2 regions of the Arthrobacter sp. SDR-2R genome follow, and region 1 is predicted to be linked to the other one. Evidence: riboswitches for the same ligand, from Rfam matches in the RefSeq annotation. Region 1 holds a riboswitch; the other holds the start of a gene.
The links. A riboswitch is a leader RNA that binds a small molecule or an ion and turns the genes downstream of it on or off. The one in region 1 is predicted to bind glycine.

Region 1 (14,189 bases):
AACCGGGACGCCGAGATCGCCACACCGTGCCCGGCTTCGTGCGCCGCCTTGTTCGCGTCGCCCGGCATGAACGGTGCCAGGTGCGCCTTGGCGGCAACGGGCCCGACGCCGGGTCCCCCGCCGCCGTGCGGGATGCAGAAGGTCTTGTGCAGGTTCAGGTGGGACACGTCCCCGCCGAACTGGCCCGGCTGGGCCAGCCCTACCAGGGCGTTGAGGTTGGCGCCGTCGATGTAGACCTGGCCGCCCGCGGCGTGCACAGCGTCACAGACTTCGCGGACATCCCCATCGTAGACACCGTGGGTGGAGGGGTAGGTGATCATGATGGCCGAGAGGACGTCCTTGTTGGCCTCGATCTTGGCCGTCAGGTCGTCGTGGTCGATGGTGCCGTCGGCAGCCGTGGCCACGACGACCACCTTCATGCCCGCGAGCACGGCGGAGGCGGCGTTGGTGCCGTGCGCCGAGGCCGGGATCAGGCAGACGTTGCGCTGCTGCTCGCCCCGGGAATGGTGGTAGCCGCGGATCGCGAGCAGCCCGGCGAGTTCGCCCTGCGAGCCCGCGTTGGGCTGGATGGACACCTGGTCATACCCGGTGATCGTGGCGAGGTCCGCTTCCAGGCCGGCGATGAGTTCGCGCCAGCCTTCGGTCTGGGAGTCCGGGGCGAACGGGTGGATCGAGGCGAACTCCGGCCAGGAAATGGCTTCCATCTCGGCCGTGGCGTTCAGCTTCATGGTGCATGAACCCAGCGGGATCATGGTGCGGTCCAGCGCCAGGTCGCGGTCCGAGAGCTTGCGGATGTAACGCAGCAGCTGGGTTTCAGACCGGTGCGTGTTGAAGACCGGGTGCTGCAGGTAGGCCGAGGTGCGCACAATGGTGTCGGGCAGTTCGAATCCCTGGGCGTCACCCACCGGACCGGCGCCAAAGGCGACGGCGACGGCGGAAAGTGTTGCCGCCGTCGTCGTCTCATCAACGGAGACGCCCACCGTGTCCGGATCGATGAAGCGCAGGTTGATGCCGCGGGCTTCAGCGGCGGTGATCACCTTGGCGGCCTTGCCCGGAACGCGGACGGTGAGGGTGTCGAAGAAGGAGTCCGTGACCAGTTCGCGGCCCAGTGACGTGAGTGCTGTTGCCAGGACCCTGGCCTTGTGGTGTACGGTCTCTGCGATCGCCTTCAGGCCGTCGGGGCCGTGGTAAACGGCGTAGAAGGAGGACACGATGGCCAGCAGCGCCTGGGCGGTGCAGATGTTGGACGTGGCCTTCTCGCGGCGGATGTGCTGCTCGCGGGTCTGCAGGGCCAACCGGTAGGCAGGCGTGCCGGCGTTGTCCTTGGAGACGCCCACGATCCTGCCCGGGAGGGTACGTTCCATTCCCTTTTGGACGGTCATGTAGGCGGCGTGCGGCCCCCCAAAGAACAGCGGCACGCCAAAACGCTGGGTGGAGCCGACGGCAATGTCCGCGCCCTGCTCGCCCGGAGGGGTGATCAGTGTCAGGGCCAGCAGGTCCGCAGCCACGGTGACCAGCGCGCCGCGCTCCTTGGCTTCGGCGATGACGGCGGACTGGTCCCAGACGCGGCCGGAGACGCCGGGCTGCTGCAGGACGACGCCGTTGATGTCGCCGTCGGGAAGTCCGTTGGTGAGGTCTGCAATTTCCACCTCGAAGCCCAGGGCTTCGGCGCGGCCCAGCACGATGGCGATGGTCTGCGGCAGGAGGTCGGCGTCGAGGACGGTCTTGCCGTCCTTCGCAGTCTTGGACTTGTTGGCGCGGCGCATCAGCAGCACGGCTTCGGCGACGGCGGTGGCTTCGTCGAGGAGGGAGGCGTTTGCTACCGGGAGCGCCGTCAGGTCCTGCACCATGGTCTGGAAGTTCAGCAGCGCCTCAAGCCGGCCCTGGGAAATCTCCGGCTGGTAGGGCGTGTAGGCGGTGTACCAGGCCGGGGATTCCAGGATGTTGCGGCGGATCACCGGCGGAGTCACGGTGTCGTAGTAGCCCTGGCCGATCATCTGGACTGCCGTCTTGTTCTTGGCGGCAAGCTTCCGCAGTTCCGTGAGGACTTCAACCTCGCTGAGGGCGTCGGTCAGCTTGAGCGCAGTTTCCTGGCGGATGGGCGCGGGGACGGCCACGTCAACCAGGCCATCCAGGCTGTCGTAGCCGATGGCCTTGAGCATGGTGTCGATGTCGGCCTGGCGGCGCGCGCCGATATGGCGGTCAACAAACGATGTTGGATGCGAATGAATCGTCATGAGGAACTCCAGATCTGGCCGGCCGAAGGTGGCACGGCGTGGGATGGGTTCCTCCCCGCTCTGTATTGGACCTGAGAGATTCCGCGTTGCCTGCTGTTGGCAGGGGACCGCTTGCACCGTCGGTGAACCAGGCAGAAGCCTGATTGCTTTCCAGAGTCGCCTCGCCGTGACGGTACGGGGGCCTGAGAGATTCCTGGGGAGGATTTGCTCCTACGGCGCCTGACCGGTGTTTCGCCGGGAGGACTCTCCCGTCACAGCTCGAAAGGCTTATTCAAATGTGGGTGATTCGGCTCACAAGGTACCGGGATAGACTCGTCCGTGGCAAATCGGGCGGCTTCCGTGCGGGGCTCGAGGGGCACGTGACGCCGTTCTTCCCCGCTTGTGTCGGGAGGGGTTTGACATTCGATCGTGACGGACACCACACTGAACCCCGGGAATGGCGCCGCCGGTGGCTGGCTCAGCGTATCCGGAGCAGCCCACCAGTCGGCGCCTGTCCCATTGCATGACCGGCCGTGGCCCAAAAAGCCTGCGGCTTCCAACTGAATACGCCTTCGACCTGCGGCGGGAGAGCCCTGCCGGGTACATCCAGCAGGCGCCGTAGGAGCAAACCCTCCCCAGGAAACTCTCAGGCCCACGTACCGCCGCGGACAGGCAACTCTGGAAAGCAGCCGGGCATGACCCTGGCTCACCGGCGGTGCAAGCGGCTTTTGCTGCGGAAACTCTCAGGTCCACTACAGAGCGGGGAGGAACCAAATCTTTTGCGGCACCCAAAAGCCGCTTTATCGATGGAGTTCCTCATGGCGATTCATCCCCCCACGTCCAACGGCGAACCAGCCCGCAGCCAAGGCGCTGCCACGGCAGCCCGCAGCGAGCCTCCCCACCTGGAGCGGCAGCTCACCAACCGGCATATCCAGCTCATCGCCATCGGCGGCGCGATCGGCAGGGCCTGTTCATGGGTTCCGGCAAGACCATCTCCGCGGCCGGCCCATCCGTGATCTTCGTATACATGATCATCGGCTTTATGCTTTTCTTCGTCATGCGGGCCATGGGTGAACTGCTGCTCAGCAACCTGAACTACAAGTCCTTCAGTGATTTCGCCGCCGATCTCCTGGGGCCGTGGGCCGGATTCTTCACCGGCTGGACGTACTGGTTCTGCTGGGTGATCACCGGAATCGCCGACGTCATCGCCATCGCAGGGTACTCAAAGGAACTTTGGCCGGCGCTGCCACTTTGGATCCCGGGCCTGGCCACGGTGGGCATCCTGCTCCTGCTGAACCTCGCCACCGTCAAGGCGTTCGGCGAGACCGAGTTCTGGTTCGCCCTCATCAAGATCGTCGCCATCGCAGCCCTGATCATCGTGGGACTCTTCATGATCTTCACCGGTTTCCAGAGCGACGCGGGCACCGCAAGCTTCACCAACCTGTGGAGCCATGGCGGGTTCTTCCCCAATGAGTTCATGGGCTTCGTGGCCGGATTCCAGATCGCAGTCTTCGCCTTCGTAGGCATCGAACTGGTGGGAACCACCGCCGCCGAGGCCAAGAACCCCGAGCGCACGCTGCCCAAGGCCATCAACGCCATCCCCGTCCGCGTGCTGCTCTTCTATGTCGGTGCGCTGGTCATCCTGATGGCGGTCACCCCGTGGACCCAGTTCGCCGCCGGCCACAGCCCCTTTATCGGGATGTTCTCCCTGGCCGGCCTCGGCGCCGCGGCCACGGTGGTCAACCTGGTGGTCCTGACTTCGGCGATGTCCTCCGCGAACTCCGGCATCTACTCCACGTCCCGCATGGTCTTCGGCCTGGCCCAGGAAGGCGACGCCCCCGGTATCTTCAGCCGGCTCTCCACGAGGAAGGTGCCCAGCAACGCGCTGTTCCTGTCCTGCGTCCTGCTGCTGTCCGGCGTCGTACTCATGTATGCCGGCCAGGATGTCGGCATGGCCTTTGAAATGGTGACCACCGTGTCTGCGGTCTGCTTCGTCTTCGTCTGGTCGATCATCCTCGCCAGCTACATCTCCTTCCGGCGCCGCCGGCCGCACCTGCATGCGGCGTCGAAGTTCAAGATGCCCGGTGGCATTCCCGCCGTGTGGGTGGTGTACGCATTCTTTGCCTTCGTCCTTTGGGCCCTTACCACCCAGCCCGACACTCTCGTTGCACTGCTGGTAACCCCCATCTGGTTCGTCATCCTGGGCGTGGCTTGGGCCATCCTGCGGCGCCGTCCCGCCCACCTGGCCCGCTTCGAGGTCTTCCGTGCCGAGCTTCAGGCAGACCAGGCCACTGCCGCGCGCAGCGGCGGCCAGGACGCCGGGGCGGCGGGGCGCGAGGTCCAGCAGGCCGGGAAGTAACGTCCGACGGCGGGTTGCAGCGGCGGCGGTGAGGTGCAGGTACCGCATCCTGCCGCCGCAGCCCGCCGGACGAAGCCACGGCCCGGAAGTTAAGCATGCTTAGTGTCTATCCACATAGGATGGAAAGGCACGGCAGCCTAGCCGCTGCAGGTCGATTTGAATGAAGGTGACCATGGCCCGGCGCAGCAACCCCGCAGTACGCATCGCACAGGAAACCGCCCACAACGCAATGTTTGACGCCGAGGGCAAGCCCAAGCCCGGCGTCCACAACATGCTCCTGAAAGCAGTGCAGATCCAGCGGCCCCTGGTGGTTGGCTACATCCGCAGGCTCCAGAAGAGGCATCCGCGGGCGACGGCCGCGCAGCTGGCGGACATCGCAGAGCGCGACTACCTGCGGGCTGTTGCCGGAGGGGGAGCCCTGGTGGGTGCCACCGCCGTCGTCCCCGGCGTTGGAACCGTGGCGTCGCTGGGACTTTCCGCAGCCGCCACCGTTGGCTTCCTGGAAGCCACAGCCCTGTACGCAACATCGCTGGCTGAACTGCACGGCATCCGTCTGACCAACCCGGAAAAGGCCGGCACCATGGTCATGGCCATCATGCTCGGCGAGGAGGGCACCGCCCTGCTGGGCACGCTCAGCGGCCAGGCATCCGGCGGCGCCACCAACACCTGGGGCAACGCGCTGTCCAAATCCATGGTGGTGCCGGGTTTCGGCAGCGTCCGGAAGAGGATCCAGCATGCCTTCCTCAAGAACCTGCTCAAGCGCCAAGGGACTGCCTTGTTCGGGCGGGCCCTCCCGTTCGGCATAGGGGCCGTTGTCGGCGGAGCCGGTAACCTCGTGATGGGCCGTGCGGTGGCCAAGAATGCCCGGGAGGCGTTCGGGCCGATGCCGGACACCATTCCCGGGGAGCTGACTTCCGCTGCCGGGCCGGACAACCTGACGCTGGAAGGCAACATCATTGGATCTCAACGCTGACGTAGGCCAATCATTCGGCTCCTGGACCGCGGGAGGCGATCCGGCGATGCTCCAGCTGGCAACCAGCGCCAACGTAGCCTGTGGCCTCCACGCGGGGGATCCCGTCACCATGCTCGACAGCTGCAGGGCCGCGTACGAACTTGATGTCACCGTCGGTGCGCACCTGGGCTACCGGGACCTGGCCGGCTACGGGCGCCGCATGCTTGGCATGAGCTTCGACGAGCTCTTCGGGGACGTGCTGTACCAGCTGGGCGCGCTCGACGGGGTTGCGCATGCCGTGGGCGCCTCCGTGGACTATGTGAAGGCGCATGGAGCGCTGTACGACACCACGATCCATGACGCCGAACAGGCCTCCGCCGTAGTGGCTGCGGTCAACGCCTACGATCCAGGCCTTCCGTTCCTGGGCTTCCCGGGCTCGGAGCTGCTGAAGCAGGCCAAGGAAGCCGGGCACCCGGTGTTCGTTGAGGCTTTCGCCGACCGTGCCTACCTCGCCGACGGCAGCCTGGTGCCGCTCTCCGAGGACGATGCCGTCCTGTACGACGTCGATGCGGTGGTCGAACGGGCCGTCCGCCTGGCCACGCAAGGCGAAGTGGTTGCCGTGGACGGATCCGTAATTGCGGTACGGCCCGACTCCCTGTGCATTCACGGTGGGACCCCTGACGCCGTAGAAATGGCGGCCCGGATCAGGGCAGGACTTGAGGGCGCAGGCGTCGCACTGGAGTCCTTCGCCTAGGAGCCTGCAGCCGTACGGCGGGCCGACTCCATTCCAACAATCCGAGCGTCACTCCAGCCCTCCGTGCCGCCGTCGTACGCCTTATCGACACGCACATTCCTTTTCGCACCCCAAATATCCCGAGCGAAAAGGAAGATGCGCAGCGCCAAGATGAATCTGCAGCGAAAAGGAAGATGCGCAGCGCCAAGTCCACCCGGGACCTACAGCAGCGGAAAACTACCCAAAGATCAGCTGTGCCACCGTGAAAATCCCCAGCCCGGCCAGGGACCCCACCACGGTGCCGTTGATGCGGATGAACTGCAGGTCCTTACCCACCTGGAGCTCGATCTTCTGCGAGGTTTCCTCGGCATCCCACCGAGCCACGGTGTCCGTAATAACGCCTGCGATGTCCGAACGGTAGGTGCGGACCAGGTACCCGGCGGCGTCACCGATCCATGCGTTGACCTTCCCGGCCAGTTCGGGGTCGTCCACGAGCCGTGACCCAAAATCGCGCACCGCAGCCTTGAACTTGATGGTGAGTTCGCTGTCCGGATCATCCACGGCGCCCAGCAGCGCGTTCTTGACCGTTCCCCAGGTCCGCGAGGCCAGTTCGCGCACTTCGGGGTCGCCCAGGACCTGCGCCTTGATGTCTTCCGCGCGCGCAATCATCGCGGGGTCATGCTGCAGGTCCTGTGCCAGGTCGTTGAGGTACTTGTCGATTGACTGCCGCACCTGGTGGCGGGGGTCAGCCTGGACGGCACGGACGAACTTCAGGATCTCGATATAGACCTTGTCGCCCACCAGTCCGTCCACGAACTGCGGAACCCACGTGGGGGAGCGGTCGGACACCAGGCGGGTGACGGTTTCGTGGTTGTCGTCCACCCAGTCCGCCGCGCGGTCCACCAGCAGGTCCACCAGCGTGTGATGGTGCCCGTCATGGAAGATGCGCTCCGCCAGCCTGCCCACGGGAGGTCCCCACGGCGGGGTGAGCAGATGCTTGCGCACCATGCCCTCGATGACGGCCTGGACGTCGTCGTCATTCAAAACCTTGAAGGCGCCGCGGATAACGGCAGCTCCCTCCTTGGCCACGCGTTCGGCACCACCAGGGCCGGCCAGCCAAACGCCGGCCCGCCGCGCGATGTTGACGCTGGCCAGCTTCTCCTGGACCACCTGCTCGGAGAGGAAATTGGTCTCCACGAACTCGCCCAGCGAGGCCCCGATCTGGTCCTTCCGGCGGGGAATGATGGCGGTGTGGGGAATCTTGATGCCCATGGGGTACTTGAACAGGGCCGTCACGGCGAACCAGTCGGCCAGCGCGCCCACCATTCCGCCCTCGGCCGCCGCGCGCACATACTGCAGCCACGGGTAGTCCTTCTGCAGCGCGAACGCAAAGACAAAAATCACGGCCATGGCGATCAGCAGGCTCAGCGCCAGCAGCTTCATCTTCCGCAGCGCTGCCGCTTTCTCGGCGTCGCCGGCACCGGGCTGGCGGCTTACGACGGCGCCTGCCGCCACAGTGCCAGGGCGCACCTGCTGTGCGGCCTCGGCGGGGGGATCCTGCCTGGTTGGCCCAGTAGTTGCCTCAGAGTTCACCTGCATGTGCCAAGCCTAGCCCCGAAGGCGGGGGCCGGTCGGCTACCGTGTGTCCATGACAATTGACGAGTCAGTGCCGCAGCGGCCGCTGGTCTTTGCCCATCGTGGTTCCAGCGGCGCATACGCCGAACACACCCGGGCCGCCTACCTGCAGGCATTGGCTGACGGGGCCGACGGGGTGGAGTGCGATGTCCACCTCACCCGGGACCAGCACCTGGTCCTGCTCCATGACGCCAACCTGGACCGGACGTCGGACGGGACCGGGCCGGTGGCTGAACGGACCCTGCGCGAGCTGCACCAGCTGGACTTCTCATCCTGGAAGGGGGTCCGCATTCCCGAAGAGTATGGAGCACGTTCGGAACAGCTGCTGACCCTCCCGGAGCTGCTGGACATCCTCCGCGGGGCGGGCCGCCCGGTGAAACTCGCCATCGAGCTCAAGCATCCCAGTCCCTACCAGCTCAAACTGGAGGACCGCGTGCTGGAGGTGCTCCGCAGCGAGGGCTGGGACCCGCAAAGCTCCACCGTGGACAACGTGGCCGTGACCTTCATGAGCTTCAGCCCGGACTCGGTCCGCCACCTGCTCCAGTCCGTCCCGCCGCAATACATCTGCCAACTGGTGGACGACCTCACCATCCATGAGATCCGCGGCGGTCTGGGCCTGGGCCTCATTACGGGGAGCGCCGTCGCCAACCTCATGAAGGCCACCCAGCTGGAGGGTGAACGGATCCTGGACGACCGGGAAGTAGGAATGGCCGGCCCCGGCATCGACTACGTCAGGGAGCGCCCGGCCACAATCCGCCGATGGCTGGACTCCGGGCGGCGCTTCCGGGTGTGGACCGTGGACTCCCCGGAGGATGTGGCACTTTGCCAGGAGCTGGGCATCCACGAGATCACCACCAACGTGCCGGCCCGCGTCCTGGACCAGCTCCACGCAGCCTCTCCGCAGGGAAAGTAGGGCGGACGTGGACGCGCACCACGTCAATCCGCTCCCGTATTCGCCCCGACGCTGGTGGGCCGGCGCCCTCGACGTCGAAGGCCTGGCACTGTACTCGGTGGGAGCCGCGGCGGAAGCGCTGAACGTGTATGCGCGCACGCCCGGCCGGTTCAGCACTACGCCGGCGCTTACCGCGGCTGCCTTCGATTCCTTCGGCCACCTGCGGATTGCCGGACGCAAGCCACAGGGATTCGCGCCCCTGTCGGGCTTCCGGCAGACCCGCGATGGCTGGATCCGGCTCCACGCCAACTACCCGCACCACGAGCAGCGGCTGCTGCGCGCCTTGGGAGCCGCCTCCGCGGAAGGGGCGGAACAGGCTCTTCGTTCCATGGCGGCGCTTGAGGCTGAGGCCGCCATCCAGGGCCACGGCGGGATCGCTGCGGCCGTGAGGACGCGTGACGAATGGCTTGCGTCCGGCATGGGCCGGGCGGCGGGATCCGGACCCTGGATTGCCGTGGAGCATACCGACGGCACCACGGCCGGTCTGGGACTGCAGGACTTTGCCGCGGCGGCTACTACGGCAGGCGGCGAGGGCATCGGTGGCGGCCACAAACCGCCGCTGGAGGGGCTGCGGGTCCTGGACCTGACCCGGGTGATTGCAGGGCCGGTGGCCACCCGCCTGCTTGCAGCATTGGGAGCCGACGTCCTGCGGATCGACCCGCCAGCCTTCCCGGAAATCGAAGACCAGTTCGTGGACACCGCGTTCGGCAAGCGCAGCGCGGAAGCCGATCTGGGGCTTCCGCAGAACCAGCACAGCCTCCAGCAGCTCCTGGCCCGCGCCGACGTCGTGGTCACGGGTTACCGGCACGGCGCCCTGGACCGTTTCGGGCTCAACCCGCGGGAACTGCTGGCCTCGCACCCTCGGCTGGTGGTGGTCACCCTCAACAGCTGGGGGAGCGCCGGGCCATGGAGCGGTATGCGCGGTTTTGACAGCATTGTCCAGGCCGCCTGCGGAATCGCGCACGTGTACGGGAAGGACAATGACGACGGCGGGTGGCGCCCGGGTGCCCTGCCTGTCCAGGCGCTGGACCACGCCACAGGATACGGGGTGGCTGCGGCGGCCGTCCGCCTCCTGGACCGACGCCGGGAGGCTGGGATGGGTGCCTGTGCGCAATTGTCCCTTGCCCGCACCGCCGAGGAACTGTTTTCCCTTCCAATGGGCACCGAAGCAGGGGACACCGAACCAGGGGTCACTGACGGCCCGGCAGAGCTACCCGGACCCCACCACAACTCCATGGACAGCACCTACGGGCAGCTCCGCTACGTCGGTCCACCGTTGCTGGACGCGGGCCGGCCGGTGGACTACCTGTCCCCGCCGCCCCCGTATGGAAGCTCTCCGCCCGCCTGGAATTGAGGGACCTTGCCTCACAGGCCGGTTTCTGGCGGCCACCGTGGCTGTGATTGAGTGGTTCCATGCCTCTTCCCTGGTCCGGTCCTGCAGTCAGGGGCTTGTCCGTACCGAACTTTTCCCTTCAGGGCCCCGCCGTTCAGACTCTGTCCGCGGCTGCCATGGGAGCCCTCCTGCTGGCCAGTGCGGGCAAGCACTTCAGGGATCCCGGCTTCTACCGCGACGTCGTTCCGGACTACCTCTGCCGCCGGGACGCGGAACCGGATCCGGAACCCGGTGCGGCCCACACTGCGGTCCCCAACCATCCTGTGCCCAACCATCCCCTGGCCGTCCTGTCCCGGGATGAGTGGATCGCCGTGAGCGGACTGCTGGAGCTGGCAGCCGCCGTCGGAATCCTCCTCCCGCCCACCCGGAAGCTGACCGCCACCGCCCTCACAGCGATGTTTATCGCATTCCTGGCGGGACACGCTGACGCACTGGCGAAGGCTTACGGTCCGCAGGGTACGCCCCGCCGGCGGAAGATCCACACCGTGCGGTTGCCGCTCCAGGCACCGTTGATCCTCTGGGCCTGGAGCCTCCGGAAGCCCATCCAAAAGGCACGCAAACCTGGAGGCTGGGTGTGAAACTCCTGGCCTCGCCGGCGGTCAGGGTGGGGATTTCCATCAGCATCGCCACCGGCCTTTACGGGGTGTCCTTCGGAGCGCTCGCAGTGACCTCCGGGCTCAACCTGTGGCAGACCATGGCCCTGAGCCTGCTCCTCTTCAGCGGTGGTTCGCAGTTCGCGTTTATCGGTGTGGTGGCAGGTGGAGGTTCGGGCATCGCCGCAATGAGCGCAGCAACCCTGTTGGGCATGCGCAACGGCATCTACGGCATGCAGTTGAACGCACTGCTGCGGCCCACCGGCTGGCGCAAGTTTGTCGGCGCGCAGCTGACCATCGACGAATCAACGGCCACCAGCACGGGCCAGACGGACCCGGCCGAGCAGCGGCGGGGATTCTGGACTGCAGGGATCGGCGTCTACGTGCTGTGGAACCTCTTCACCGCCGTGGGCGCGCTCGCCGGGAGCGGACTGGGCGATCCCAAGCAATGGGGGCTCGACGGTGCCGCGGTGGCCGCCTTCCTGGCGTTGCTCTGGCCGAGGCTTAAGGGCCGCGAGCCCATTGCCATCGCGGTGGTGTGTGCGGTGGCCACCGTTGTCGCCGTTCCCTTCGTGCCGGCGGGGGTGCCCATCCTGGTGGCCGCCCTGGTGGCCGCGCTGGTGGGCTGGTTCAGCCACGGCCGGCGCGACGAGGGCCTTGAGCCGGACGTCGAGCCCTATGGCGGACACCGTGACCATCACCCTGGCCGGCAGCAGGACGCAAGCCGCCCGTATCCGGGTGCGCAGGGGAGCGAAGGCACGGATCCGGGGGCAGGAGCATGAGCCTGTGGATCTGGCTGTTTCTTGCCTGCGCGCTGGCGTACGCCTGGAAGATCGTGGGCTACTTCGTGCCCGCCAGGTTCCTCGAGGACCCGCGCACATCCCGGGTTGCGGGCACCATGACCATCGGCCTGCTGGCCTCCCTTACCGTGGTGAATGCCGTCGTGTCTGGCCAGGGACTCGCGGCTGACGCCAGGCTGGGGGCGCTTGCCGCGGCCGCACTCGCGCTGGCGTTCCGCGCACCCTTCCTGGTGGTGGTCATCGCCGGGGCCGGTACCGCTGCCCTGCTGAGGGCATTGGGCTGGAGCTAGTTTGGCAGGCGTCTGCATAAATTAGTGATGCGGGTCACTTCCCCGGCTCGGCGGCGGCTGTACTATGAAATCGGCTTATGCAGTTGGCCATGGCATTCCTACGAACGGCGACCATGGAAAATCAGCTGTATCCCGCAGGCGGCTTGGCGGGCAGACCCCGCCACAAGGACGCCCGACGGCGGGCAGGCCTCCCAGCCAAACGCTTCTTCAGACGCTTTTCCCGCCTTTCAGACGTGCCGGAAGAGGACCTGGAAATTCTCGCCCAAAGGCTCCGGGAGGCATTCGACCTGGACCCGTCGTCGTCCGTTCCAGCGCTGCAGGCCCTGGTGCGTCAGGAACTCCGCAAGCGGGCAGACGCGGGCAACGCCTAGCGGGCCAGCATCGCGGGGCCAGGTGTGGTGGACTGGAGGAGATGCAGCCCACACCAGGCGGCCACCAAAGGAGGAATCGAGATGGACGAACAGTCACGGCCTGATAAGCCGCAGGACGGCCAGGGCACAGAGGACACCGAAGGGAAGGCTGGGGAAGCGCGCAGCGCCGGAATTCCTGCCGCTGAGCAAACCGGCAAGCTGCGGCCCGCCTACCTGGACCCCCGCGGCTCCGAGGCAACGCGTGAATTACGGGACACTGCACGGCGGCGCCGGGATGCCGAGGAGAAACTCCAGCAGCACCTGATGGAGGCGAAGCACCACATCCCCAACGAGTTCCATGAGCACCATGACCACGAACCCCAGTCACACGGGCATCCTGAGCCAGGACAGCCATCAGAACAGCCCCGGCCCGGCACCCAAGGCGGAGAAACCGGCACTGGAGAAAACGGGGAAAATCCCTGACGGAACGCTCCCGATACCGGGGAAACACTCCTGACAGCCGGGCAGCGCCGGCCGGCTGTCAGGGGCTCGATACAGCGGTAGCTACGCCACGCCGTGGGCTGCGCCGTCGGGCGAGACCGACCTGCGGCAGCTTTCTTCCACGCCCATCTCGTACCACACCTGCGCGCCGAACTCGGGCTCGGGGGTATCAAGGTTTTGGTACAGGGCGTCAAGCAATTCGACGAGTTCCGCGGTTGTCAGCGCAGGGAGGACTTCTTCCGGCCCGCGGGCGTCAGTGAGGTAGTGGAAGAGTTTTGATCTGGTCATCGCAGCGCGGCGGTTGCAGGGTGGATACGCAGGAAAAGTTCCATGGGTCGCTCCATCTCGGACTATTCGAGGCTGGCTGCCTAACCCCGCTCTGAGTTTATTGCACGTGTTGTGTGCCGACAATGGTGCCCCCGGGGATGCCGGGTGCGGCAGCAGGGACGGGCACCAGCACGGGAAGCGGGCGTGGCGGGCGGACCGTACGGATGGCGTCCTCGACCAGTGCCAGCGGACGGCGCCATGCATCGGAGCCCGGCTCCATGGTGTCGACAACGCCGATCAGCATGGCCAGCAGCCGGAACATGTCCGTCATGGTGATGTCCGTGCGCAGGCTTCCCTGGCCTTGCCCGCGCACCAAAAGGATGCTGATCGACTCCATGAGGGACCCGGTAATGCCGGTGAGGAGTTCGCGCCGGCCCGCCACAGCGCACAGCAGGTTGGCGTCGTCGCTTGCCGCAGCCATCAGGGCCTCGAGCACGCGCAGCAGCCCGGCAGCGGCATCGATATCGGCCAGGGCGCCGTCCATGACGGGATCCACGGTAAGCCGGAGCTGCCGGTTCAGTGCCGCCAGGACCAGTTCTTCCTTGTCCGCGAAGTTGCGGAACAGGGTTGCGGGGCCAACGCCCGCGGTGGATGCGATGGTTTGGAGCGGTACTTCCGGGCCGAACTCCCGGAAGCACTGGCGCGCCGCCGTGATGATTTTGTCCACGTTCCGCGCTGCGTCTGCGCGGAGGGGCTTACGGGCGACTGCGAGGCTCATGCCCAAAAGGGTAGCAACGGAGTCTTCGGCCACCATGGTTACTCCGGGGTAGGAGCTTATGTGACGGCGCGCTCCCGCGTTTGGGCCTGCGGCAGTCCGGGGACCGCGTGCGAAACTTGGAGGCATGTTGCTTGCATTTTCTGTTGCTCCGTCAGGCGTTTCCAGCGAAGGTTCCCGGCCAAACGATGCGTCCGTGCACGACGCCGTTGCAGCCGCCGTGAAGATCGTCCGGGAATCCGGGCTGCCCAACCAGACCGATTCCATGTTCACCACCATTGAGGGTGAGTGGGATGAAGTGTTCGACGTCGTAAAGCGCGCCACCGAGGCGGTCGGACGCTACGGCAGCCGCGTCTCACTGGTGATCAAGGCC
Region 2 (14,189 bases), 360 kb from region 1:
GTCCGGGGCGAACGGGTGGATCGAGGCGAACTCCGGCCAGGAAATGGCTTCCATCTCGGCCGTGGCGTTCAGCTTCATGGTGCATGAACCCAGCGGGATCATGGTGCGGTCCAGCGCCAGGTCCCGGTCCGAGAGCTTGCGGATGTAACGCAGCAGCTGGGTTTCAGACCGGTGCGTGTTGAAGACCGGGTGCTGCAGGTAGTCGGAGGAACGCTCGACGGCGGCCTCCAGCCCAAAGCCCTGGCCCTCGCCCTGGACCTCGGCAACCGTGGCGCCAAAGACGTCGGCAACCTGGGCGACGATGGCCGCCGTCGTGGTTTCATCGAGGGCGATGCCTACGGTGTCGGCGTCGACGCTGCGCAGGTTGATGCCCCGCGCCTCGGCGTCGGCGATGATGCCAGCAGCCCGTCCGGGGACCCGGACCGTAAGGGTGTCGAAGAAGCTCGTGTGCAGCACCTCGACGCCGGCGGCCGCAAGCGAGGCCGCCAGGCTACGGGCGTGGCGGTGCGCCGTTTGGGCAATCGCCTTCAGGCCGTCGGGGCCGTGGTAAACGGCGTACATGGACGCAACGATGGCCAGCAGCGCCTGGGCGGTGCAGATGTTGGACGTGGCCTTCTCGCGGCGGATGTGCTGCTCGCGGGTCTGCAGTGCCAACCGGTAGGCAGGCGTGCCGGCGTCGTCCTTTGACACCCCAACCAGGCGGCCAGGCAAGGAACGCTCCAGGCCTTTGCGGACAGCCATGTAGGCGGCATGGGGGCCGCCGAAGAACAGCGGCACGCCAAAACGCTGGGCTGAGCCGACGGCAATGTCCGCGCCCTGCTCGCCCGGAGGGGTGATCAGTGTCAGGGCCAGCAGGTCCGCAGCCACGGTGACCAGCGCGCCCCGGTCCTTGGCAGCGGCGATCACGGCGGACTGGTCCCACACGCGGCCGGAGACCCCGGGCTGCTGCAGCACGATCCCGTTGATGTCGCCCTCGGGCAGGCCCTTGGACAGGTCGGCGACCTCCACCTCGAAGCCGAGCGCCTCCGCACGCCCCAGCACGATGGCGATGGTCTGCGGCAGCACGTCGATGTCCAGGACGGTCTTGCCGCCTGCCGCGGGCTTGGTCTTGTTGGCGCGGCGCATCAGCAGCACGGCCTCGGCCACCGCCGTTGCTTCATCCAGCAGCGAAGCGTTGGCGATGGGCAGGCCCACAAGGTCCTGCACCATGGTCTGGAAGTTCAGCAGCGCCTCAAGCCGGCCCTGCGAAATCTCCGGCTGGTAGGGCGTGTAGGCGGTGTACCAGGCCGGGGATTCCAGGATGTTGCGGCGGATCACCGGCGGAGTCACGGTGTCGTAGTAGCCCTGGCCGATCAGCTGCACCGCCGTCTTGTTCTTGGCGGCAAGCTTCCGCAGTTCCGTGAGGACTTCAACCTCACTGAGGGCGTCCTGCAGGCGAAGGGCGGTGTCCTGGCGGATGACCTTGGGAACCGCGGTGTCCACAAGGGAATCGACCGAGTCGTAGCCTACGGCTTTGAGCATGGTGTCGACGTCGGCCTGGCGGCGCGCGCCGATATGGCGGTCTACGAAAGTGGTGGAGGCTGGGGTAACCGACACGAAGGAACTCCATTTACTCAGGCGGCGAAGGGTACGCCACAGCTATTCGGGTTCCTCCCCGCTCTGTATTGGACCTGAGAGTTTCCGCGTTCCCTGCCTGGGCAGGACCCGCTTGCACCGTCGGTGAGCACAACAGTCCCTACCTCTCCAAAAGAGAATAAGACTGCCTGCTGCTTTCCAGAGGTGCCTCGCCGCGGCGGTACGGGGGCCTGCGAGATTCCTGGGGAGGATTTGCTCCTACGGCGCCTGCCTGTACTTCCGGCAGAACTCTCCCGCCGCAGATCAAAGGCTATTCATTTGTTGGATCATGAAGGCCGGTGACAGCCCTCACAACTTTCTATTGTCCTACGCGGCAACCCCTCCCGGCAAATGACGGAGCTACCTGCGGAGCCGTTCCAGCGCGGCCAGGAGTTCCTCCACGTCAGCGGCCGCTCCCCCGGCCGGCGCAGGGGCCACGGACAGCATGGCGTTGAAGTACAGGCCGTCCCCCATATAGAGGACTGCCTTGGCCAGCCCAGGTCCCACATCCGCAGCAATTTCGTCCAGCCAGCGCTGCTGGATGGCCGCGAAGCGGCGCCGCGTCTCCTCGTGGGCCACCTCTGCAAGCCGGGTGGCGGCCACGATGGCACGGTCCAAAGGGGTATCCGCCCAGACCGAGGAACGGATGAAGTAGGCCGCGGCGCCTTCAGCTGCCGACGCCATGGCATCGGCATCCTCGCTCGCCAGGCCCTCCAGGCGGTCAAGCAACACGGCAATCAGGGCTTCCTTGTTGGGAAAGTGGTAGAGGAGGCCGCCTTTGGATACGCCGGCCTTGCGCGCCACGGCATCGAGGGTGGCCGCCCGCTCACCCACTTCAATCAGCAGGGACTCGAAGGCGTCAAGGACCGCGTCACGGGCAACAGGCTTTCGGGGCATGCCCTCCATCATGCCCTCCCCCGTGCAGGAATAAGGAAAACCATCGCATTTTTAAACTATACCGTCCGGACGGTATAGTTATCTCATGACCACTTCCATCGAGAGTTCGGCAACCGGGCAGGCAAGCAGCACTTCCATGCGTCCTCCGTGGCGCGACTGGCTGGCGCTGGGGCTCCTGATGTTTCCCGTGCTGCTGGTGGCGGTGGACAACACCGCACTGACGTTCGCGCTGCCGGCCATCGCCCGGGCCCTGGAACCCACGGGCGTGCAGCTGCTGTGGATCGTTGACGCCTACCCCCTGGTGCTGGCCGGGCTGCTGGTATCAATGGGAAGCCTCGGCGACCGGATTGGGCGGCGGAGGCTGCTCATCCTTGGCAGCATCGGCTTTGCCGCGCTGTCCGTTGCGACGGCTTTTGCACCCGCGCCGGAATGGCTCATCGCCGGCCGCGCCGCCCTGGGATTCTTCGGCGCCATGCTGATGCCGTCCACCTTGTCGCTGATCCGCAACATTTTCCCCGAGCCCAATCGCCGCAGGCTGGCCGTCGCCATCTGGGCCGCCGGATTCTCCGGCGGCGCGGCCCTGGGTCCGATCTTCGGCGGCTGGCTGGTGGAGCACTTCTGGTGGGGTGCCGTCTTCCTGGTGGCGGTCCCCCTCATGCTCCCCCTGCTGGCGTTTGGACCGGCCCTCATCCCGGAATCGAAGGATCCGGCACCCGGCAAGGTGGACATCCCCAGCATCCTGCTCTCCATGCTGGTCATGGTGCCCGTTGTCTACGGGATCAAGGCAGTTGCCACCGAAGGTCCAGGGGCGGCAGGTCTGGGCGCCATCGCCTTCGGCCTGGCCACGGGGGCGGTGTTCGTGCAGCGGCAGCAGCGGCTGGCGCACCCCCTGCTGGACATGTCCCTGTTCCGGAACAGGGTGTTCAGCATGGCCATCAGCGCCAACATCCTTGCCCTGTTCTCCTTCAACGGCTTCATCCTGTTCCTCGCCCAGCACCTCCAACTCCTCGAGGGAATGACGCCGTCCGCAGCGGGCGTTGCCATGATCCCGGCACTGGCCGCCACGGTGGTGGCCGGCCTGGTGGTGGTGCCGCTGGTCCGCAAGGTCCGCCCGGGATACGTGGTGGCTGCGGGGTTGGCGTTCAGTGCCACCGGCTACACCATGGTGGCATTCGGGAATCACGACGGCGGCCCCTCGCTGCTGCTGGCAGCCCTGCTGGTCCTTGCACTGGGCGTGGGTACGGCCGAAACCATCTCCAACGACCTCATCCTCGGGTCCGCGCCGCCGGAGAAGTCAGGCGCTGCCGCGGCAATCTCCGAGACCGGCTACGAGGTGGGGTCGCTGCTGGGCACGGCGGTACTGGGCTCCATCCTGACGGCGTCCTACCAGCAGAACCTGCGGCTGCCCGCAGGCCTTGACGGCATGCTGCCCGGCTCCTCCCTGCACAGCGCGAGGGAAACACTTGCCGGCGCAGTGGAAGCAGCAAACCTGCTGCCCGCTTCCCTGTCGGACACCGTCCGGGACGCTGCGGCGTCAGCGTTTGATTCCGGCGTGCACATCACTGCGGCAATTGGGCTGGTACTGATGGCGACGGCGGCAGTCCTCGCCGCCGTCGTGCTGCGGAAGGTGCCGAAAGCGGCCTAACCAAGCGAAACAAAAAGGGCGCCTGGTACCGGATCAATTCCGATACCAGGCGCCCAAAGGGTCCAGGCGGGTGGCCGCCGGCTACTTGGAGTCGGCGGCTGTGACCTTGGCGGTCGGCTTCATGTTTTCAGCCTGCACCATCCAGGCAAACTGCTCCAGCCGGGCAATGAACTCGTGCAGGAGGTCCGCGGAGGTGGGATCCTCCTCGTCCACTTCGTCATGGACTTTGCGCATGGTGCCCACGGCGGCTTCCATGGCGGCAACGATCCGCTCGATGGCATCCGTGGTGCTGATCAGCCCTTCAGGGAACTGGGCCAGGCTGGTGGTTTCGGCAACGGTGGAGCTGCGGCCATCCGGGAGTGCATGCAGGGCGCGCATCCGTTCGGCTGTGTCGTCGGCGAACTGGCGGGCAGCGTCGACGATCTCATCAAGCTGCAGGTGCAGGTCGCGGAAGTTGGTGCCCACGATGTTCCAGTGCGCCTGCTTGCCCTGGACGTGCAGTTCGATCAGGTCGGCCAGGACAGCCTGCAGATTGTTGGTCAGTGTCGGTGAAGCTTTCATGCGTCCTCCTCAAGTGGTCCAATACGGCCGACGCTACCAGCCGAGCACGTAGCGGCGGCAGGGCTTTCGGCAATTTCTCAGTGAGCTTACTAATTTGGAAAGGAAGTCATAAACGAATGTGATTCATATTGCGTCTTGCATCACAGGTCCGGCACCCCCATACTAAATGAACGCCATTCATATAGTGACCTCCGTCTCACAGCCTTCCAGAAAGTGGTGCCATGACAGAGACAATCCGCACCAGTACGGCCAAACCCGGTCCGCACGCCCACGCCCCGTCCGCGGACGGCGTCAGCGCCAAAGGCCTCAAGGGCGGGCAGCTCGGGCTCCTCGCCGTCGTCGTCCTGGGCATTTCAACCATCGCCCCCGCCTACACCCTCACCAGCGCACTCGGACCCACCGTCAATGAAGCCGGACTCCAGTTGCCAGTCATCTTCCTGATCGGGTTCATCCCCATGATCCTGGTCTCGCTCGCCTACCGGGAGCTCAACGCCGACTCCCCGGACAGCGGCACAACCTTCACCTGGGTGACCAAAGCCTTCGGCCCCTGGGTCGGCTGGATGGGCGGCTGGGGCCTGCTGGCCGCCAACATCATCGTGCTGTCCAACCTGGCCGGCGTCGCCGTCGACTTCTTCTACCTCTTCCTGTCCCAGCTCACCGGCTCACCGGAACTGGCAGACCTGGCCGGCAACAAAGCGCTGAACGTCCTGACCTGCTTCGTGTTCGTGGCGCTGGCTGTTTGGGTCAGCTACCGCGGGCTGCACACCACCAAGGTGGTGCAGTACGGCCTGGTGGGCTTCCAGCTTCTGGTCCTGGGGCTGTTCGTCGCCATGGCCTTCGCCAACTGGTCCACGTCCGAAACGGCCATCCCGTTCAGCTGGGACTGGTTCGACGTCACGAAGATCGAGACGTTCGGCCAGATTGCCGCCGGCATCTCGCTGTCGATCTTCGTGTACTGGGGCTGGGATGTGTGCCTCACGGTCAACGAGGAAACAGCGAACGGCCAGAAGACGGCCGGACTGGCCGGCACCCTGACCGCCGTCATCGTCCTGGCCATCTACCTCCTGGTCAGCATCGCCACCATGATGTTCGCCGGCGTCGGGGACACCGGCAACGGCCTGAACAACGCCGACAACCAAGAGAACATCTTCACGGCCCTGGCCTCCCCCATCATGGGCCCCTTCGCCATCCTGATGTCCCTCGCCGTGCTGTCCAGTTCCGCGGCCTCCCTCCAGTCCACGTTCATGTCGCCGTCCCGAAGCCTGCTGGCCATGGCGCACTACGGCGCCCTGCCTGAACCGTTCAGCCGGATCAGCAGGAAGTTCGCGACGCCGGGCTACGCCACCATCGCCGCCGGCGTCCTGTCCGCCGGGTTCTACGCGGTGATGCACGTGGTCAGCGAAAACGTCCTGAATGACACCATCCTGGCCCTGGGTCTGATGATCTGCTTCTACTACGGCCTCACCGCGCTGGCCTGCACCTGGTACTTCCGCCACAGCCTGTTCAACAGCACCCGCCACTTCCTGCTGCGGCTGGTATGCCCGGTGGTGGGCGGCGTGGGCCTGTTCGTGGTGTTCGTCCAGACCGCCGTGGACAGCCTGGCGCCGGAGTTCGGCAGTGGTTCCGAGGTCTTCGGCGTGGGCCTGGTGTTCATCCTGGGCATCGGCATCCTGGCCCTGGGCGCCGTCGTCATGCTGGTCATGTCCCGCACGCACCCCGGCTTCTTCCGCGGCGAAACCCTCAAGCGGGACACCCCCGCGCTGGTAGTGCCGGAATAGATCGCTGAAGGCCGCCACAACGCTGCCTGAACGAAAAAGGTGCCGTGCCCCCATCAGGGGCACGGCACCTTTTTCGTTTTCACCAGTAGTGCGCCACGTCGATCACCAGGCGCGAGCCCGGGCCGGGACCGGCCAGGGTGAAGACCCGGAACGGCAGGCGGGCCCGGACGCCCAGACCGAGGCTTGTGTACCCCTCGAAGCTTCCGGCCGAAACCACCTGGCGGAACGTCTGGTAGCCGGCCACGTTGCTGAGTTCAGCCTTGTCCGCCGGGTTGTAGGTGGGGTTGCCGTTCTGGTCGTAGGACGGCGCCTTGATGCTGATATGCAGGCGCGCGCCGCCCCGTACCGGGATGAAGGCCCCGGAGCCTTCCTGCTCAATCCGCGGCACATACTGCACCGTGTAGGACACGGGGGGCCCGTTGAGGTCCACCACCAGCCGGTCGAAGCAGTAGTGCTGCCCGGTCCGGACATTGGTGACCGATGCGGTCCCCGTATCCTGCCCGGTCTTCGCAAGGGAGCCCCATGTGAGGCCGCAGTAGGGCGCCGCCGAGGCGGGTGCCTGGACCACGATTCCCAGCCCGGAAGCCAACAGGATTGCCGCGAGCCAGGTGAGGAACTTCTTCATAGCAGTGCCATCCACGACTAAAGACCATTGGATGCTTCCAGCGTAGGAGTGTCCGGACCGGGAAACGAGGGGGCATTTTGATAACGACGGCGTCCGGGGACAAAGCAGCGCCGGCCACCTCGGGGAGGTGGCCGGCGCCGGCAAAAATCAGGAAGACACTCAGCCTTCGCAGTCGCGGCAGTACTTCAGGCCGTCCTTTTCACGGGCAACCTGGGAGCGGTGCCGGACCAGGAAGCACGACGAGCAGGTGAACTCATCGGACTGCTCGGGAACCACAATGACGGTCAGTTCCTCATTGGACAGATCGGCGCCGGGCAGGTCGATGCCTTCAGCGGTGTCGTTCTCGTCGACATCGATAACCGCGGTCTGCGCGTTGCCGCCCCGTGACGCCTGGAGGGCCTCGAGAGAGTCGGCCGGCGACTCTTCTTCCTGCTTGCGTGGAGCATCGTAATCGGTAGCCATAGCGTGTTCACTTTCGTTGCTGCGCAGCGCCATTTCAGGCACCTCAGTGCAGCAGTTTAGGGCATTATCGCGCTACCGGCGCAATAGTGTGGCTAAGCAGACATTCTGCCGCTTCCGCCCGCTGTTCCTGCATGCCCGGACCGGGCCTGGTCGGCACCGAGGGACACTCCGCTCAAGGCCGGAAGCCAGCCCCACCGGGTGGCGTCGGCCATGGCGCCGGCGGCACTGGACTCGGATTCGTAGGTGAAGGTGTCCAGCAGCCAGTCGCGGAGCCGGATGAGCAGGGTAGCCGTCATGCACTGAAAACTACGCAGCGATTGTTGTGGCCACGTTTCGCGCCGGTCTCCCCCGGATTAAATCAGCTGCCGGCAGGATCTCCGGCCGGATTCGGCAGGCGGGTTCTTCAGGCGGGCGGTGCCGTGCTGCTGCGCAGGACGAGTTCCGGCTCCACGACAAGTGTCCGGGGTCCTTCCGCGCCGCTGAACGCCGTCAACATCATCTGCATGCACCGCCGGCCCAGTTCCTCGAAGTCCTGCCGGACCACCGTCAGCGGCGGACTGAAATAGCCGGCCTCGGGCTGGTCGTCGAAGCCCACCACGGACACGTCCTGCGGCACTTTGATGCCGGCCTCGGTCAGGGCGCGCAGGACTCCCAGGGCCATCTGGTCGTTGCCCACGAAGAGGGCGGTGGCCCGGCGGGTGGCCGCGATCCGCCGGCCGATGGCGTAGCCGCTGCCGGCGCTCCAGTCACCTTCGATGATCAGGTCCGCCTCGAGTCCTGCGGAGGCAAGGGTGGACCGCCAGCCGTCGGCACGCGCCACGGCATCGATCCAGTCCTGCGGGCCCGCGACGTGCCCGATCCTGACGTGCCCCTGCCCAATGAGGTGCCGCACGGCGAGTTCGGCCCCGCGGCGCTGGTCCACCCTGACGCCGCCAACAGTGTCATTCCCCTCGGGTCCAACGGCCACCACCGGGACCCCGATGGGAAGTTCCGCCAGGGCGGCCAGCGTCTCAAGGTGCGGAACGATCACCACGATGCCGTCCACCGACTGGTCCAGGAAGTGCCTGACGGCGTCCAGGATCGCGTCCCGGCTGACCTCCCGCAACGCGGCGACGCTGACGAAATATCCGGCGTCCCTCGCAGCGCGTTCCACGCCCAGCAATGTATTGGCAGGACCGTACTGGGAGAGCTCGCTGCCCAGGACCCCTATGGTCTGCGAGCGCCGGGTGACCAGGCTCCGGGCTGCGGTGTTGCGGCGGTAGCCGAGCCGGGCTATCACCGCTTCCACTTTTTCCCGCGTCCCCGGGCTCACGTTGGGGTGGTTGTTGACCACCCGTGACACGGTCTGGTGTGAGACCCCGGCCAGCTCCGCCACGTCCTCAAGCCTCGGCAGCCGGCGTGGTTTGCCGTGCGTCACGGGGTTGTTGTCCGTGGCGGGCGCCGGGAGCTCAGCCGTGCCATTGGATCAGATCCCGCCTGCCAGCTTGTAGTAGGCGGCGTTCCAGTTCAGGTCCTTCTTGAACTGCCGGATGGTGGTGTCGTGGTCAATGGTCAGCAGTTCGGTTTTGGCGATCTCGGCGAAGTCTTCGAACACGTCCATGCCCACCTGGGTGGAGAGCACGGTGTGGTGGGCAGCGCCGGCCGTGAGCCAGGCTGCTGCGGAGGTTGCGAAGTCCGGCTTGGGCTCCCACAGGGCGCGGGCCACGGGCAGGTTTGGCAGCGGCTGGTCCAGGGGAACGACGTCGACGGCGTTGGCTACCAGGCGGAAACGGTCCCGCATGTCGGACAGGGCGACGACGACGCCCGGGGAGGCATCGGCGTCGAACACCAGGCGGACCGGGTCCTCCTTGCCGCCGATGCCCAGCGGGTGGATTTCCAGGCGCGGCTTCGACGCCGTGAGGGAGGGGCAAACTTCCAGCATGTGGGCGCCCAGGATCTTCTCGGACCCGGGCTCCAGGTGGTACGTGTAGTCCTCCATCAGGGAGGCACCGCCGGGCAGGCCGGCACCCATCACCTTCGCGGCGCGCACCAGGATGGCGGTCTTCCAGTCGCCTTCGGCGCCAAAGCCGAAGCCGGCGGCCATGAGCCGCTGGACCGCAAGGCCGGGAAGCTGCCGCAGGGCGCCCAGGTCCTCGAAGGAGGTGGTGAACGCGGCGGAGCCGTTGCCCTCCAGGAAGCTGCGCAGGCCCAGCTCGATCCGGGCGCCGTACCGCAGCGATTCATGCCTGGCCGCGCCTGCGCGGAGCTCCGGCACCACGTCGTAAAGGTCCGCATATTCCGCCACCAGCGCGTCGACGTCGGCCTCCGCCGCGCCGTGCACGGCGTCCGCGAGCTCGTTGACGGACCAGGTGTTCACGGCGACGCCGAAGCGCAGCTCCGCCTCGGTCTTGTCGCCTTCGGTGACGGCGACGTTGCGCATGTTGTCCCCGAAGCGTGTCAGCTTAAGGGTGCGGACGGCGGCCCAGCCGGCGGCGGCGCGCTGCCAGGAGCCCACCTGGCGTGCCACCTCGGGGTTGGAGACATGCCCGACGACGGTCTTCCGGGCGATGCCCAGGCGGGACTGGATGTACCCGAACTCGCGGTCGCCGTGCGCGGCCTGGTTCAGGTTCATGAAGTCGAAGTCGATGTCCGCCCACGGCAGGTCCCGGTTGGCCTGGGTGTGCAGGTGCAGCAGGGGCTTACGCAGCAGGTCCAGGCCCTGGATCCACATCTTGGCCGGGCTGAACGTGTGCATCCAGGCGGTCACACCGATCACCGAATCATCGGCGTTCGCCTCCAGGGCGGTGCGCCGGATGGCATCCGAATCGGTGAGGACCGGCTTCCAGACGATCTTGACCGGGACGGCGGAATTGGCGTTGAGCTGGTTGGCGATCTCCTGCGACTGGGCGGCCACCTGCTTGAGGACCTCCTCCCCGTACAGGTGCTGGCTGCCGGTGAGGAACCAGACCTCGTAGCCGTCGAGGGAGGTGCTTGCTGCGGTGCTCATGGATTCTCCTGGGAAGTTGTGTAATGACGGCGCCGTGGATTACTGGCCTGTGTTGTTTATTGGCCGTAGACGTTCTGGTAGCGGGCATAGAGGGAGTCGATGGAGCCCTGGTCGATGGGCAGCGGTTCGCCCAGCTGGCGGGAGATGTGGACGGTGCGGGCCACTTCCTCGCACATCACGGCGGCCTTCACCGCGGAGCGGGCGTCCTTGCCGATGGTGAAGGGGCCGTGGTTCTGCATCAGGACCGCCGGTGAATTGGAGTTCTTCAGCGTCTCCACGATCCCGTGGCCGATCGAGTCGTCCCCGATCAGCGCGAATGGGCCCACCGGGATGGAGCCGCCGAACTCATCGCCCATCATGGTCAGCACGCACGGAATGGCCTCCCCCCGGGCAGCCCAGGCAGTGGCGTAGGTGGAGTGGGTGTGCACCACGCCCCCCACCTCCGGCATGTGCCGGTACACGTAGGCGTGCGCTGCGGTGTCCGACGACGGCGACAGCGGCGGGTTGCCCCAGTCCACGGTCCCGCCGCCACCGACGTTGGTGCCCCTGACGGGCATGCCGTGCAGGTCCGTCACGATCATCTGCTCCGGGGTCAGGTCCTGGTAGGCGACCCCGGAGGGCTTGATAACCATGAGGTCGGTGCCCGGCACCCGGGCGGAAACGTTGCCTGCGGTCCACACCACCAGTTCGTAGCGCGTCAACTCAGCGTGCAGGGCGCACACGTCCTCCCGGATCCGGGCGATGGTTTCCAGGATCCCGGTGTCGGTGCTCATGCGGAGACCCCCACGGCAGGTTCGGCGGCGGAGCCGGGCAGGCTGGCCCGGGCGGCTTTGCGCTGGATGGCCTTGAGCCGGTGCATCACGTCATTGCCGCCGCGGCCAAAGTAGTCGTGCAGTGCCTTGTATTCCTGGAACAGTTCCTCGTACGCGGCAACGTTTTCCGGGATCGGCGTGTAGACCTCGCCGGGTTCGGCGCCCATGGCGGCGGCGGCTTCCCGGATGTCCGCGTATTCACCCGCGGCCACGGCGGCGTGGATGGCCGATCCCAGGGCCGGGCCCTGCTCCGAGCCGATAGTGGACAGCTGCAGGCCGGTGGCGTCCGCGTAGATCTGCATCAGCAGCCTGTTCTTGAGCAGGCCACCGGCCACGATGAATTCCCTGACCGGAACCCCGGCGTCGCGGAACGCGTCCACGATGGTGCGGGTTCCGAAGGCCGTGGCTTCCAGCAGGGCACGGTAGGTGTCCTCGGGCCGGGTGGCAAGGGTCTGGCCCACCACGATGCCGGACAGCTCGTGGTCCACCAGCACCGAGCGGTTGCCCGAGTGCCAGTCGAGCGCGATCAGGCCGTGCTCCCCGATGGCCTGCCGCGACGCCAGTCCGGTGAGGTACTCGTGGATTCCCAGCCCCGCGTCCCCGGCAGCCTCATGGTATTCGGGCGGGACGCCGTACCTGGTGAACCAGCCGAAGATGTCCCCCACACCGGACTGACCGGCCTCGTAACCCCACAGGCCGGGCACGATGCCGCCGTCCACTGCCCCGCACATTCCCGGCACTTCACGCAGTTCGCTGCCGTTCATCACATGGCAGGTGGAGGTGCCCATGATAGCCACCAGCTGGCCGGATTCCACGGCCTTGGCAGCAGGGGCAGTGACGTGGGCGTCAACGTTTCCCACGGCCACGGCGATGCCCTCCGGCAGCCCGGTCCAGGCTGCAGCCTCCGCCGTCAGGGTCCCTGCGGCGTCCCCCAGCCGCCCGATCGTGTGCTCCAGCTTGGAACTGACAAAGTCCTTGAAGTCCGGATTCAGGGCGGCCAGGAAATCCTCCGAGGGGTACCGCCCGTCCTGGTAGATGCCCTTGTAGCCGGCGGTGCAGGCGTTGCGGACGTAGCGGCCGCACAGCTGCCAGACGATCCAGTCGGCCGCCTCCACCCAGTGGTCCATTTCGGCGTAGGCCTCCGGGTCCTCTTCCAGCAGCTGCAGGCCTTTGGCGAATTCCCACTCGGACGAGATCAGGCCGCCGTACCGCGGAAGCCAGTCTTCGCCGCGTTCGGCCGCCAGCCGGTTGATCCGGTCGGCCTGCCCCTGGGCGGCGTGGTGGCGCCAGAGCTTCACGTAGGCATGCGGGCGGTTGGCATAGCCCGGCAATTCGTTCAGCGGCGTGCCATCGGCCTTCACGGGCACCATGGTGCAGGCGGTGAAGTCGGTGGCAATGCCGACGACGGCGGCCGGGTCGATCCCCGCGTCAGCCACCGCGGCAGGAACGGCGGTGCGCAGGACGTCCCGGTAGTCGTTGGGCACCTGAAGCGCCCATTCGCCGGGAAGCCGCGTGCCGTCGTCGCCCGCCACGTCACCGGGCAGGGAGCCGGTCACCACCGCATGGGGATATTCATGGACGGCGCTCCCAAGCTCCTTGCCGTCGCGGACCCGCACCACCACGGCGCGGCCGGACAGGGTCCCGAAGTCCACGCCGACCACGCAGTGGTCGTGGCGGGGGTCGGAGCTGGAAGTAAATAGCGCATCTGGCATGGGGTTGCCTCCATCCGGGAGGCAAGCGGCCTCATTACCGGTTTTGTAGGGTCAGGGTCGAGCTAAGTGCTGCAGCAAGTGTGAACGCTAACAAAGAAGAAGTCAATGCCATCGAAAGATTTCGGAGTTTCCGGGAGAAGGCTCTTGTTAGCGTTCACAAATCAGTCTATATTGAACCGACACATCAACCATGTGGCCAGGACCGGGAGCACCGTTGCTTCCCGGCCCAACAACACTTCGCGGCAATGCTGCCGCGGAAGGAGATTATGGTGAGAATCAAAAAACTCATGGGCGCGGTGGCCCTTGTCCTCGCCCTGACCGTGGGAGCCACCGGTTGCGGCTCCCGTGGCGGAACCAGCGAATCCAGCGGCGCAGCGAAGCCCAGCGACTCGCTGGTTGGCATCTCGATGCCAACCCAGACATCTGAACGGTGGATCGCCGACGGCGCCAATGTTGAGAAGTCCCTGAAAGACCTCGGCTACAAGACGGACCTCCAGTTCGCCAACGACGACATCCCCACGCAGGTCTCGCAGATCGAAAACATGCTGACCAAGGGCGCCAAGGCCCTGATCATCGCTGCCATCGACGGCACCACCCTGACCGACGTCCTGGCCAAGGCCAAGGAGCAGAACGTCAAGGTCATCGCCTACGACCGCCTTATCAACGGCACTCCGAACGTGGACTACTACACCACGTTCGACAACTACACCGTGGGCGTCCAGCAGGCCACCTCGCTGCTGACCGGCCTGGGGCTGGTCGACGCGAGCGGCAAGAAGGTGGACGGCAAGGGCCCCTTCAACATCGAACTTTTCGCCGGAAGCCCGGACGACAACAACGCCAACTTCTTCTGGACCGGCGCCATGGACACCCTCAAGCCCTACATGGATGCCGGCACCCTGAAGGTCCCCAGCGGCCAGACCAAGTTTGAGCAGGCCGCCATCCTTCGCTGGCAGGCACCCGTGGCGCAGAAGCGCATGGAGGACATCATCACCTCCGCCTACAGCTCGGGCACCAAGCTGAACGGCGTCCTTTCCCCGTACGACGGCCTGTCCATCGGCATCATCTCCGCCCTCACCAGCACCGGCGGCTACGCCAAG

Region 2: it holds a riboswitch for glycine, as region 1 does, so the genes downstream of both, gcvP (aminomethyl-transferring glycine dehydrogenase) here and AC3ANU_RS20425 (amino acid permease) in region 1, are expected to answer to the same signal.

Annotation. Positions count from the first base shown of each region.
Region 1 covers NZ_CM173231.1:4,410,999-4,425,187, reverse strand. Annotated here, with positions in the region: gene gcvP (aminomethyl-transferring glycine dehydrogenase) at 1-2,237, opposite strand, end outside; glycine riboswitch at 2,398-2,498, opposite strand; glycine riboswitch at 2,790-2,888, shown strand; glycine riboswitch at 2,889-2,984, shown strand; partial or broken gene AC3ANU_RS20425 (amino acid permease) at 3,035-4,575, shown strand; gene AC3ANU_RS20420 (hypothetical protein) at 4,748-5,548, shown strand; gene AC3ANU_RS20415 (LamB/YcsF family protein) at 5,532-6,281, shown strand; gene AC3ANU_RS20410 (DUF445 domain-containing protein) at 6,498-7,859, opposite strand; gene AC3ANU_RS20405 (glycerophosphodiester phosphodiesterase) at 7,909-8,808, shown strand; gene AC3ANU_RS20400 (CoA transferase) at 8,816-10,201, shown strand; gene AC3ANU_RS20395 (DoxX family protein) at 10,357-10,818, shown strand; gene AC3ANU_RS20390 (AzlC family ABC transporter permease) at 10,815-11,615, shown strand; gene AC3ANU_RS20385 (AzlD domain-containing protein) at 11,612-11,923, shown strand; gene AC3ANU_RS20380 (hypothetical protein) at 12,157-12,294, shown strand; gene AC3ANU_RS20375 (hypothetical protein) at 12,376-12,756, shown strand; gene AC3ANU_RS20370 (hypothetical protein) at 12,838-13,062, opposite strand; gene AC3ANU_RS20365 (TetR/AcrR family transcriptional regulator) at 13,160-13,819, opposite strand; gene AC3ANU_RS20360 (thiamine-binding protein) at 13,944-14,189, shown strand, end outside.
Region 2 covers NZ_CM173231.1:4,055,470-4,069,658, forward strand. Annotated here, with positions in the region: gene gcvP (aminomethyl-transferring glycine dehydrogenase) at 1-1,596, opposite strand, end outside; glycine riboswitch at 1,650-1,757, opposite strand; glycine riboswitch at 1,784-1,881, opposite strand; gene AC3ANU_RS18725 (TetR/AcrR family transcriptional regulator) at 1,975-2,511, opposite strand; gene AC3ANU_RS18730 (MFS transporter) at 2,597-4,156, shown strand; gene AC3ANU_RS18735 (Dps family protein) at 4,238-4,717, opposite strand; gene AC3ANU_RS18740 (APC family permease) at 4,939-6,495, shown strand; gene AC3ANU_RS18745 (AMIN-like domain-containing (lipo)protein) at 6,575-7,120, opposite strand; gene AC3ANU_RS18750 (DUF4193 domain-containing protein) at 7,280-7,582, opposite strand; gene AC3ANU_RS18755 (hypothetical protein) at 7,675-7,878, opposite strand; gene AC3ANU_RS18760 (LacI family DNA-binding transcriptional regulator) at 7,986-8,999, opposite strand; gene araA (L-arabinose isomerase) at 9,048-10,568, opposite strand; gene AC3ANU_RS18770 (L-ribulose-5-phosphate 4-epimerase) at 10,625-11,341, opposite strand; gene araB (ribulokinase) at 11,338-13,092, opposite strand; gene chvE (multiple monosaccharide ABC transporter substrate-binding protein) at 13,359-14,189, shown strand, end outside.